4 regions of the Serratia sarumanii genome follow, and region 4 is predicted to be linked to each of the others. Evidence: predicted binding sites of a transcription regulator. Region 4 holds the regulator's gene; each other region holds the start of a gene.

The links. Region 4 encodes CRP, which controls carbon source genes, mostly activating them, when cyclic AMP is high. Its sites were predicted from a motif close to ATGTGANNNNNNTCACAT; they were not measured.
Region 1: the regulator CRP is predicted to act here: its motif matches at 1,234-1,251, upstream of SSARUM_RS11450 (YjcB family protein).
Region 2: the regulator CRP is predicted to act here: its motif matches at 1,204-1,221, upstream of mlc (sugar metabolism global transcriptional regulator Mlc).
Region 3: the regulator CRP is predicted to act here: its motif matches at 1,545-1,562, upstream of glpT (glycerol-3-phosphate transporter).

The regions. Positions count from the first base shown of each region.
Region 1 is NZ_CP124750.1:2,394,196-2,396,399, reverse strand. Features, by position in the region: gene mrdA (penicillin-binding protein 2) at 1-1,033, opposite strand, end outside; gene SSARUM_RS11450 (YjcB family protein) at 1,328-1,609, shown strand; gene SSARUM_RS11445 (MarR family winged helix-turn-helix transcriptional regulator) at 1,647-2,096, opposite strand.
Region 2 is NZ_CP124750.1:2,289,609-2,291,812, forward strand. Features, by position in the region: gene SSARUM_RS10980 (MFS transporter) at 1-114, opposite strand, end outside; gene SSARUM_RS10985 (LysR substrate-binding domain-containing protein) at 263-1,153, shown strand; gene mlc (sugar metabolism global transcriptional regulator Mlc) at 1,313-2,204, shown strand, end outside.
Region 3 is NZ_CP124750.1:178,275-180,478, forward strand. Features, by position in the region: gene glpT (glycerol-3-phosphate transporter) at 1-1,316, opposite strand, end outside; gene glpA (anaerobic glycerol-3-phosphate dehydrogenase subunit A) at 1,681-2,204, shown strand, end outside.
Region 4 is NZ_CP124750.1:4,671,105-4,673,308, reverse strand. Features, by position in the region: gene SSARUM_RS22210 (YccS/YhfK family putative transporter) at 1-584, opposite strand, end outside; gene crp (cAMP-activated global transcriptional regulator CRP) at 636-1,268, opposite strand; gene SSARUM_RS22200 (OsmC family protein) at 1,651-2,058, shown strand; gene SSARUM_RS22195 (phosphoribulokinase) at 2,097-2,204, opposite strand, start outside.

The DNA.
Region 1 (2,204 bases), 2.3 Mb from region 4:
CGGCGAACAGCGCCGAAACGGCCATGTAGGGCTTCACCGTCGACGCCGGCGGGTATAAGCCCTGGGTGACGCGGTTGATCAGCGGCAAATCCGGGTTGGTCAGCAGCGCCTTATAGGCCTGATAGCCGATGCCTTTGACGAAAGGATTGGGATCGTAGCTGGGGCTGGAAACCATCGCCAGGATGCCGCCGTCGCGCGGATCTTCCACCACCACCGCGGCGCGCTGCCCCTTCAGCACCGATTCAATGTACTGCTGCAGCGGCAGATCCAGCGTCAGGTAGATGTTCTTGCCGGCCTTCGGCGGCTGCTCTTTCAGCAGGCGGATCACGCGACCGTGATTATCCACCTCCACCTCCTGATAGCCGGTGGTGCCGTGCAGTTCGGCCTCGTAATAGGCCTCGATGCCCTGTTTGCCGATGTTGCGGTCGGCGGCATAGTTCTCGCTCAGCCCGGCCTTGTCCAGGCGTTTGAGATCGCTGTCGTTGATCTTCGACACATAGCCCAGCACGTGCGCCAGTTGGGCGCCGTAAGGATATTCACGCTGTTGATAGGTATCGATCGTCACTCCGTCGAAACGGTATTGATTGACGGCAAAGCGCGCCACCTCGGTGTCGCTCAGCCCGGCTTTGAGCGTCACCGGTTTGTAGCGGCTGTTGTGGTGCATGTCGTCGCGAAACGCGCTGATGTCCTCCGGCGTCAGGTCGACGATCGGCGTCAGCGCCTGCAGCAGTGCCGCCATGTCGCTGATTTTGCTGGGCGTGATCTCGATACGATACAGTGTCACGTTTCGCACTAAAGGCGTGCCGTTGCGATCGAAGATCAGCCCCCGGCTGGGGGCGATCGGCAGCATTTTGATGTCGTTCTGGTTGGAGCGCGTCTGGTAAAAGCCGTGCTGGCGGATTTGCAGCCGGTAGAGGTTGACGATCAGCGCGCCAAAACAGACCACCACCAGCGCCAGCGCCACGCCTGCCCGGTGGATAAACAGCCTCTCTTCCGCAGAGTGGTCGCGAATTGTTTCTTTTAACAGGGCCATGCGGTGCCAATACCTTTTGCGTCACATTTCCCCGCAAAATCAGGGAACTGAAAAGCCGGCAAGCATAGCGTTATCGGGCGCACCGCCCCATGAAAAGGTTGCTAATGAAATGGCATAACTGTTTCAGCATATTGGAATGTTACCGGCGGCGTTTTTTTCACCGCGCTTCCCATTGAGCCGCCGTTCGCCCCAATGCTACAATGTGATCTGAATCACAATATTCCCGATATTCCCCCGCATTTCCCTGTCGGCGCCCTGCCGGATGCGGCTTTTTGTTACATAGGATCGAGTTCGATGAGTACCATTGCCACCGGTTTAGTCATGATGCGCTGGGAGTTGCTGAGCGCCGTGATGATGTTCTTCGCCAGCCAGTTAAACGTCGTTTGCCGTAAAACCAGCCGTAACGGCATGGCGTTCATGTTCAGCAGCCTGGGCCTGTTTACCGCCTGCTGGTTCGTGATGGGCCTGATGGGCATCCACCTCACCCTGGAAGCTTTCACCCAATTCTGGTCATCGGCCTGGGATCGCTATGTGGACGTGGTCAGCACCATGCCGGTCGATTGGCCGATGCCGTAACCTCGCCGCGGGGGCGGCGCACCGGCCGCCCCGCCGATTATTCCGTTTCCGTTGACGGCGCCGCCGCCAGCCGCGCCATCAAGGCCCCCGCCTCAATCAACAGCGCCTGCTCCCGCTCCGTTAAACAGCTCTCCATCGCCGCCAGCAGCCACGCCTCGCGCCGGGTACGGCTCTCCTGCAGCAGGCCCAGCCCGGCGGGCGTCAGGCGCACCCGCACCCGGCGTTTGTCTTCGGCATCCGGCGTGCGCACCAGCAGCCCATCGGCCTCCAGCTCACGCAACGCGGCCGCCAGATTTGAGGAACGCATGCGCTCCGATTCCGCCAGCAGCGACGGCGTCGCCTCGCCGCCGTGGCGATCGATAGCCCCCAACAGCATCAGCTGGGCCCAGGATTTTTCGTCGCTGCGCGATTCGCGCCGCATACGGCGCACCAGCGACATTAACTGCGTGCGCAGCAGCGTCACGTCTTCAGGGTGATCTTTTTTCATTGGCATCAATCTAGCGTTCAGTTTATCTCTGCTTTCACACCGCCGGATCGCGCGGCTCTGGCTTAACCCAATTACCTATGATAATATAGCTATTAATATATAGCAAAA
Region 2 (2,204 bases), 2.4 Mb from region 4:
GCGCATAAACTGCGGCGTGCCGCGTTCGATGTAGGGGAGTTTGTTGTTGAGGGTGGAGCGTTTTATTTTTGGCGCAGCGGCCGCGTCATCGTTGGCGGCCAGCGTCGACGGCATCGCGGCCGCAGAACGCACAGGGGTTGTCACAGCGTTTCCTTACCGAACGTCGGGGGAGATAAACAGACACTTTGCAGATAACAAAATGATAGGGAGCGGCGATTTTTTTGTCTAATATATTAATAATTAAAATTAAGATGTTTTAAATATGAATATCGAATTGAGGCACCTGCGTTACTTTATCGCCGTGGCGGAAGAGCTGCATTTTGGCCGCGCCGCCGAACGGCTGCGCATCTCCCAGCCGCCGCTCAGCCAGCAAATCCAGGCGCTGGAGGAGATGGTCGGCGCGCGGCTGCTGGCGCGCAACAACCGCAACGTCAGTTTGACCCAGGCCGGGGAGATGTTCCTCAAAGAAGCCTATCAGGTGCTCGATCAGGTCGGGCGCGCGGCGGAAAAGGCGGCGCGTCTGGATCGCGGCGAACTGGGGGAAATGACCATCGGCTTTACCTCTTCCGCGCCCTTTATCGGCGTGGTGTCGCGCAGCCTGCGCGCCTTTCGTCAGCACTCGCCGCAGGTGCATATCAAAATGCGCGAAATCAACACCAAACAGCAGATCGAACCGCTGCTGAACGGTGAGCTGGATCTGGGGGTGATGCGCAACACGCGGCTGCCGGAAGCGCTTCACTATCAGCTGCTGCTGCGCGAACCGCTGGTGGCGGTGGTGCCGCAAGGGCATCCGCTGGCGGAAACGCCCGGCGGCGCGCTGCGGTTTCAACATCTGGCGCAGGAGCCGTTCGTGTTCTTCTCGCGTGAAGTCGGCACCGCGCTGTACGACGAAATTCTGCTGCTGCTCGGCAAGGCCGGCATAACTCCGTACATCACCCAGGAAGTAGGCGAAGCGATGACCATCATCGGGCTGGTCTCCGCCGGGTTGGGGGTGTCGATTCTGCCGGCCTCTTTCGCCCGGGTGCGGGTGGACGGCGTGCGCTATCTGCCGCTGGCGGAACCCGACGCCACCACCGAAGTGTGGCTGGTGCATCACCGCCGGCGGCCGCTGACCGCTGCGGCGCAGGCGCTGATGGCGTTGATGCTCAAATGACGCCGAAACCGGGTAAATAAAACTCGATTCACGCTGAAATTGCGAGGAATTTGTGCAGCAAATCACATAACGAATCAAATAGTTGACGCTGTATGACAAAAGCCCCACCATAACCCCTAGTCTTTATTTAGAAGCGCGAAAAATAGTAGGAGCAGGTTTGTGATTGCGGTTGGGCAGCCTGGGCATATCGATCAAATCAAACAGACTAATGCGGGGGCGGTTTATCGGCTAATCGATCAACTGGGCCCGATTTCGCGCATCGAACTGTCAAAACGCGCGCAGCTGGCGCCCGCCAGCATCACCAAGATCGTGCGCGAACTGCTGGAAGCCCACCTGGTCAAGGAAACCGAGTACCAGGAAATCGGCAGCCGGGGCCGCCCGGCGGTGGGCCTGGTGCTGGACACCGAAGCCTGGCATTACCTGTCCGCCCGCATCAGCCGCGGCAGCATCACGCTGGCGCTGCGCGATCTCAGCAGCAAACTGGTGGTGGAGGAGCTGCTGCCGCTGGCGGCCGAACACCCCGAACCGCTGTTGAAACGCATCCTGACCGAAGTCGACCAATTCTTTATCCGCCACCAAAGCAAGCTGGAGCGGCTGACGGCGATCGCCATCACGCTGCCGGGCATGATCGACGTGCAGTCCGGCGTGGTGCACCGCATGCCGTTTTACGACGTGCTGGAGATGCCGCTCGGCCCGGCGCTGGAAACCCGCACCGGCCTGCCGGTTTACCTGCAGCACGACATCAGCGCCTGGACCATGGCCGAGGCGCTGTACGGCGCCTCGCGCGGCAGCCAGAACGTCATTCAGGTGGTGATCGACCACAACGTCGGCGCCGGGGTGATCACCGGCGGCCATGTGCTGCACGCCGGCAGCCACAGCGTGGTGGAGATCGGCCACACCCAGGTCGATCCTTACGGCAAACGCTGCTATTGCGGCAACCACGGCTGTCTCGAAACCGTGGCCAGCATCGAAAACATGCTGGAGATCGCCCAGCAGCGGCTGAGCGGCTCGATGAGCTCCAGCCTGCACGGCGCGCCGCTGACCGTCGAAT
Region 3 (2,204 bases), 590 kb from region 4:
TTTTCGTTCAGCATGGTCAGCAGCAGCAGGATAACCGCCAGCACGCCGCCGCCGATCATCACCATGAAGCCGCCGTCCCAACCGAAGAAGTCTACGGTGTAGCCGACGATGGCGCTGGCCGCGACCGAGCCGCCCAGGTAGCCGAACAGGCCGGTGAAGCCCGCGGCGGTACCGGCGGCTTTCTTCGGCGCCAGCTCCAGCGCGTGCAGGCCGATCAGCATCACCGGGCCGTAGATCAGGAAGCCGATGACCAGCATACAGATCATGTCCACGGTCGGGTTGCCCGGCGGGTTCATCCAGAACACCACGGTGGCGATGGTCACCAGCGTCATGAAGAACACGCCGGTGGCGCCGCGGTTGCCTTTGAACACTTTGTCCGACATCCAGCCGCACAGCAGGGTGCCCGGGATACCGGCGTATTCATACAGGAAGTAAGCCCAGGAAGACTTGTCCAGCGCGAAGTGCTTCACTTCTTTCAGGTAGGTCGGCGACCAGTCCAGAATGCCGTAACGCAGCAGGTAGACGAACACGTTGGCGACCGCGATGTACCACAGCAGCTTGTTCGGCAGGATATACTGCATGAAGATCTGCTTGGCGGTCAGCTCTTCTTCGTCTTTTTCACTGTAGTCGTCCGGGTAGTCGTTTTTGTACTCTTCAATCGGCGGCAGGCCGCAGGATTGCGGGGTGTCGCGCATCAGGCCGAAGGCGATCAGGGCCACCAGGATGGCGCCGAAGGCCGGCATGTACAGCGCCGCGTGCCAGTCGTTGAACCAGGCCATACCCAGCAGGAACAGCAGCGGCGGCAGGCCGCCACCCACGTTGTGGGCGCAGTTCCAGATGGAGACGATGCCGCCGCGTTCTTTCTGCGACCACCAGTGCACCATGGTGCGGCCGCACGGCGGCCAACCCATGCCCTGGAACCAGCCGCACAGGAACAGCAGGACGAACATGATGGCGATGCTGGAGGTGGCCCACGGCACGAAGCCCATGAACAACATCACCGCCGCCGCCAGGATCAGGCCGGCAGGCAGGAACACTCGCGGGTTGGAACGGTCGGAGACCGAACCCATGATGAATTTGGAGAAGCCGTAGGCGATGGAAATGCCCGACAGCGCGAAGCCGAGGTCACCGCGGCTGAAGCCTTGTTCGATCAGGTAAGGCATGGCCAGGGTGAAGTTCTTACGCACCAGATAGTAAGCGGCGTAACCGAAGAAGATCCCCAGGAAAATTTGCCAGCGCAGCTTACGGTAGAGCGGGTCTACCTTATCGCTCGGCACACGGGCGATGTGTGCGGCTGGCTTAAAAATACTCAACATGAGCGCCTCCGATGGCTTTATCTGTTATCACATCAATATGACCTTTTACGTTCATTTGATGATTGAGCGGATATCGAATGTGGTGTTTTTGTGTTCCATAACGAGCGCCATTGTCGTCAAATACGCCTGGTGTCGCTGTGACGAATGGCGCAATTGTTACACTTTTATGAAGCCACGGCGGATTTTGAGCGATTCGTTAACGTTATGAAATAGAAAAACGTCCAAAAATCGTGATTATGATCACATTGATGGTTTTTTGTGGACATTTTTATTTCGTTTGATGTTCGTTCTTGTTCCTTATCAAACAAAGACCCTTATAACCGTGGCTCAATAGGCTCATAACTACCGATCCTGAGGGAGCGACATGAGCAGCTATTTTGACGGCGGCGAAACGGATGTGATCATCATCGGCGGCGGCGCCACCGGCGCAGGCATCGCCCGCGACTGCGCGCGGCGCGGCTTGCACTGCATTTTGCTGGAGCGCCACGACATCGCCACCGGCGCCACCGGCCGCAACCACGGTTTGCTGCACAGCGGCGCGCGCTATGCGGTGACCGACGGCGAGTCGGCGCGTGAGTGCATCGAAGAAAACCGCATCCTGAAACGCATCGCCCACCACTGCATCGAGCGCACCGATGGGCTGTTCATCACCCTGCCGCAGGACTCGCTGGACTATCAGCAACAGTTTATCGCCGCCTGTCGCCAGGCCGACATCGGCGCCGAAGCGATCGACCCGCAGCTGGCGCTGCGGCTGGAGCCGGCGGCTAACCCGGCGCTGATCGGCGCGGTGCGCGTGCCGGACGGCACCGTCGATCCCTTCCGGCTGACCGCCGCCAACATGTTGGACGCGCGCGAACACGGCGCGCAGATCCTGACCTACCACCAGGT
Region 4 (2,204 bases):
GGCGGCAGCGCGGTTTGCGGATCGGTGTGCTGGGTCAGCAGCGAGTATTTGGCTTCGAAATAGTCCGCCAGTTCCAGGTAGAGCTGGCTCAGGGTCTCGCGCATCGGCTGCTCTTTCCACAGCTTGAACCAGAACCAGGTGAATAAGCCGTACCAGACGGTGCCGATGGCGTACAGCAGCGGCGCCTGCCAGATGGGCACCGTGCCGGCCGTGCTGAGGGCGAAGATGGCGGCCACCAGCGCCGCCGGCAACAGCCGGGCGTGCAGCGGGCTGATTTCACCGGTGACGCCGAGCAGCAGCGCCAGGCCCAGCATCAGCGCCGGCAGCGGCACGTGCCACAGCAGTGCCTGTTGCAGCAGCACGCTGCTGAAGGCGAACAGCGAGCCGCCAACCACCAGCCGTTTAAAGAAGCGCTTATGCGGCGTGTCCAGACCGGCGATATTGCAGCAGGCGGGCACCAGAGAGAACATCAGGCCGAGCTGCAGCTGGCCTATCAGCAGGCCGAACAGCACCGGCAGGCACAACACCAGCGTTTGTCGCAGTGCGTAGTTGATTTCCGGGTGGTAGATCAGGCGGCGCCACATGGCAGAGAGCAGATAAAAAAAACGGCGCAGATTGCGCCGTTTCTTCAGGGATTAACGGGTGCCGTAGACGACAATGGTTTTGCCGTGGGCGGAAATCAGGTTTTGATCTTCCAGCATTTTCAGAATACGGCCAACGGTTTCGCGCGAGCAGCCGACGATCTGGCCGATCTCCTGGCGGGTGATCTTGATCTGCATGCCGTCCGGGTGAGTCATGGCGTCGGGTTGCTTCGCCAGATTCAGCAGGGTTTGCGCGATGCGGCCGGTAACGTCCAGGAAGGCGAGGTTGCCCACTTTTTCGGAGGTGACCTGCAGGCGGCTCGCCATTTGGGCGGACAGACGCATCAGGATGTCCGGGTTCACCTGGATCAGCTGGCGGAATTTCTTGTAGGAGATTTCGGCCACTTCACAGGCGGTTTTCGCGCGAACCCAGGCGCTGCGCTCCTGGCCTTCTTCGAACAATCCGAGCTCGCCGATGAAATCCCCCTGGTTGAGGTAGGACAGGATCATCTCTTTACCTTCTTCATCCTTGATCAGCACCGCGACGGAGCCTTTCACGATGTAGTAAAGCGTTTCGGCCTTTTCACCTTGGTGAATCAGCGTACTCTTCGATGGATATTTGTGGATATGGCAATGAGACAGGAACCATTCGAGAGTAGGGTCTGTTTGCGGTTTGCCGAGAACCATTCGCTGTTATCCTCTGTTGTTATCGCTGCCTTGTGTCACAGGGGTCAGAGTTCCCTGTAAAACCCGCCTGTAGCCACAGTCATGAGCGAGGGCTACCGGCAAGTTTTGAGGCGTGTCATAAAAATACGCTGTCGCTCTAGCATATTAACTTGCCGTAAGCGCTGCAAGCTACATTCTGTTAACATACCGGTAAAGGAGCCTTTCTCTGGGCGTTTCCCTGAAATTCAGTGTCCCGGAAAGATTTATTGCGGCTCTGTTTGTAGCACAGAGTAAGGCGGGTGTCTCGTGTTGTCTCGCTTCAGCATGATTAGCATCAGGTTACGTTGCCTGTTTCTATGCGAAAGCGTACTCTGATTTTAAGAAATCAACCGGAGTGACCAGAATGCAGGCAAGAGTTAAATGGGTGGAAGGGTTAACGTTTTTGGGTGAATCGGCCTCCGGCCACCAGGTGCTGATGGACGGCAACGCCGGCGATAAAGCACCCAGCCCGATGGAGATGGTGCTGATGTCGGTGGGCGGCTGCAGCGCGATCGACGTGGTGTCCATCCTGCAAAAAGGGCGCAACGACGTGCGCGACTGCGAGGTGAAGCTGACCTCCGAGCGCCGCGAAGAAGCTCCGCGGTTGTTCACCCATATCAACCTGCATTTCATCGTTACCGGCCAGGACCTGACCGACAAGATCGTCGAGCGAGCGGTGAGCCTGTCGGCGGAGAAATATTGCTCGGTGGCGCTGATGCTCAACAAGGCCGCCACGGTAACCCACAGCTTCGAGATCCGCCAACCGGCGTAATCGAGGCGGAGCGCGGCCCGGCGCCGCGCTCAACGCGTTTATTCGATCTTCTTGCCTTCCAGCAACCGCTGCACCAGCGGCGCCATGATCAGTTCCATCGCCAGCCCCATCTTGCCGCCCGGCACCACTAACGTATTGATGTGCGA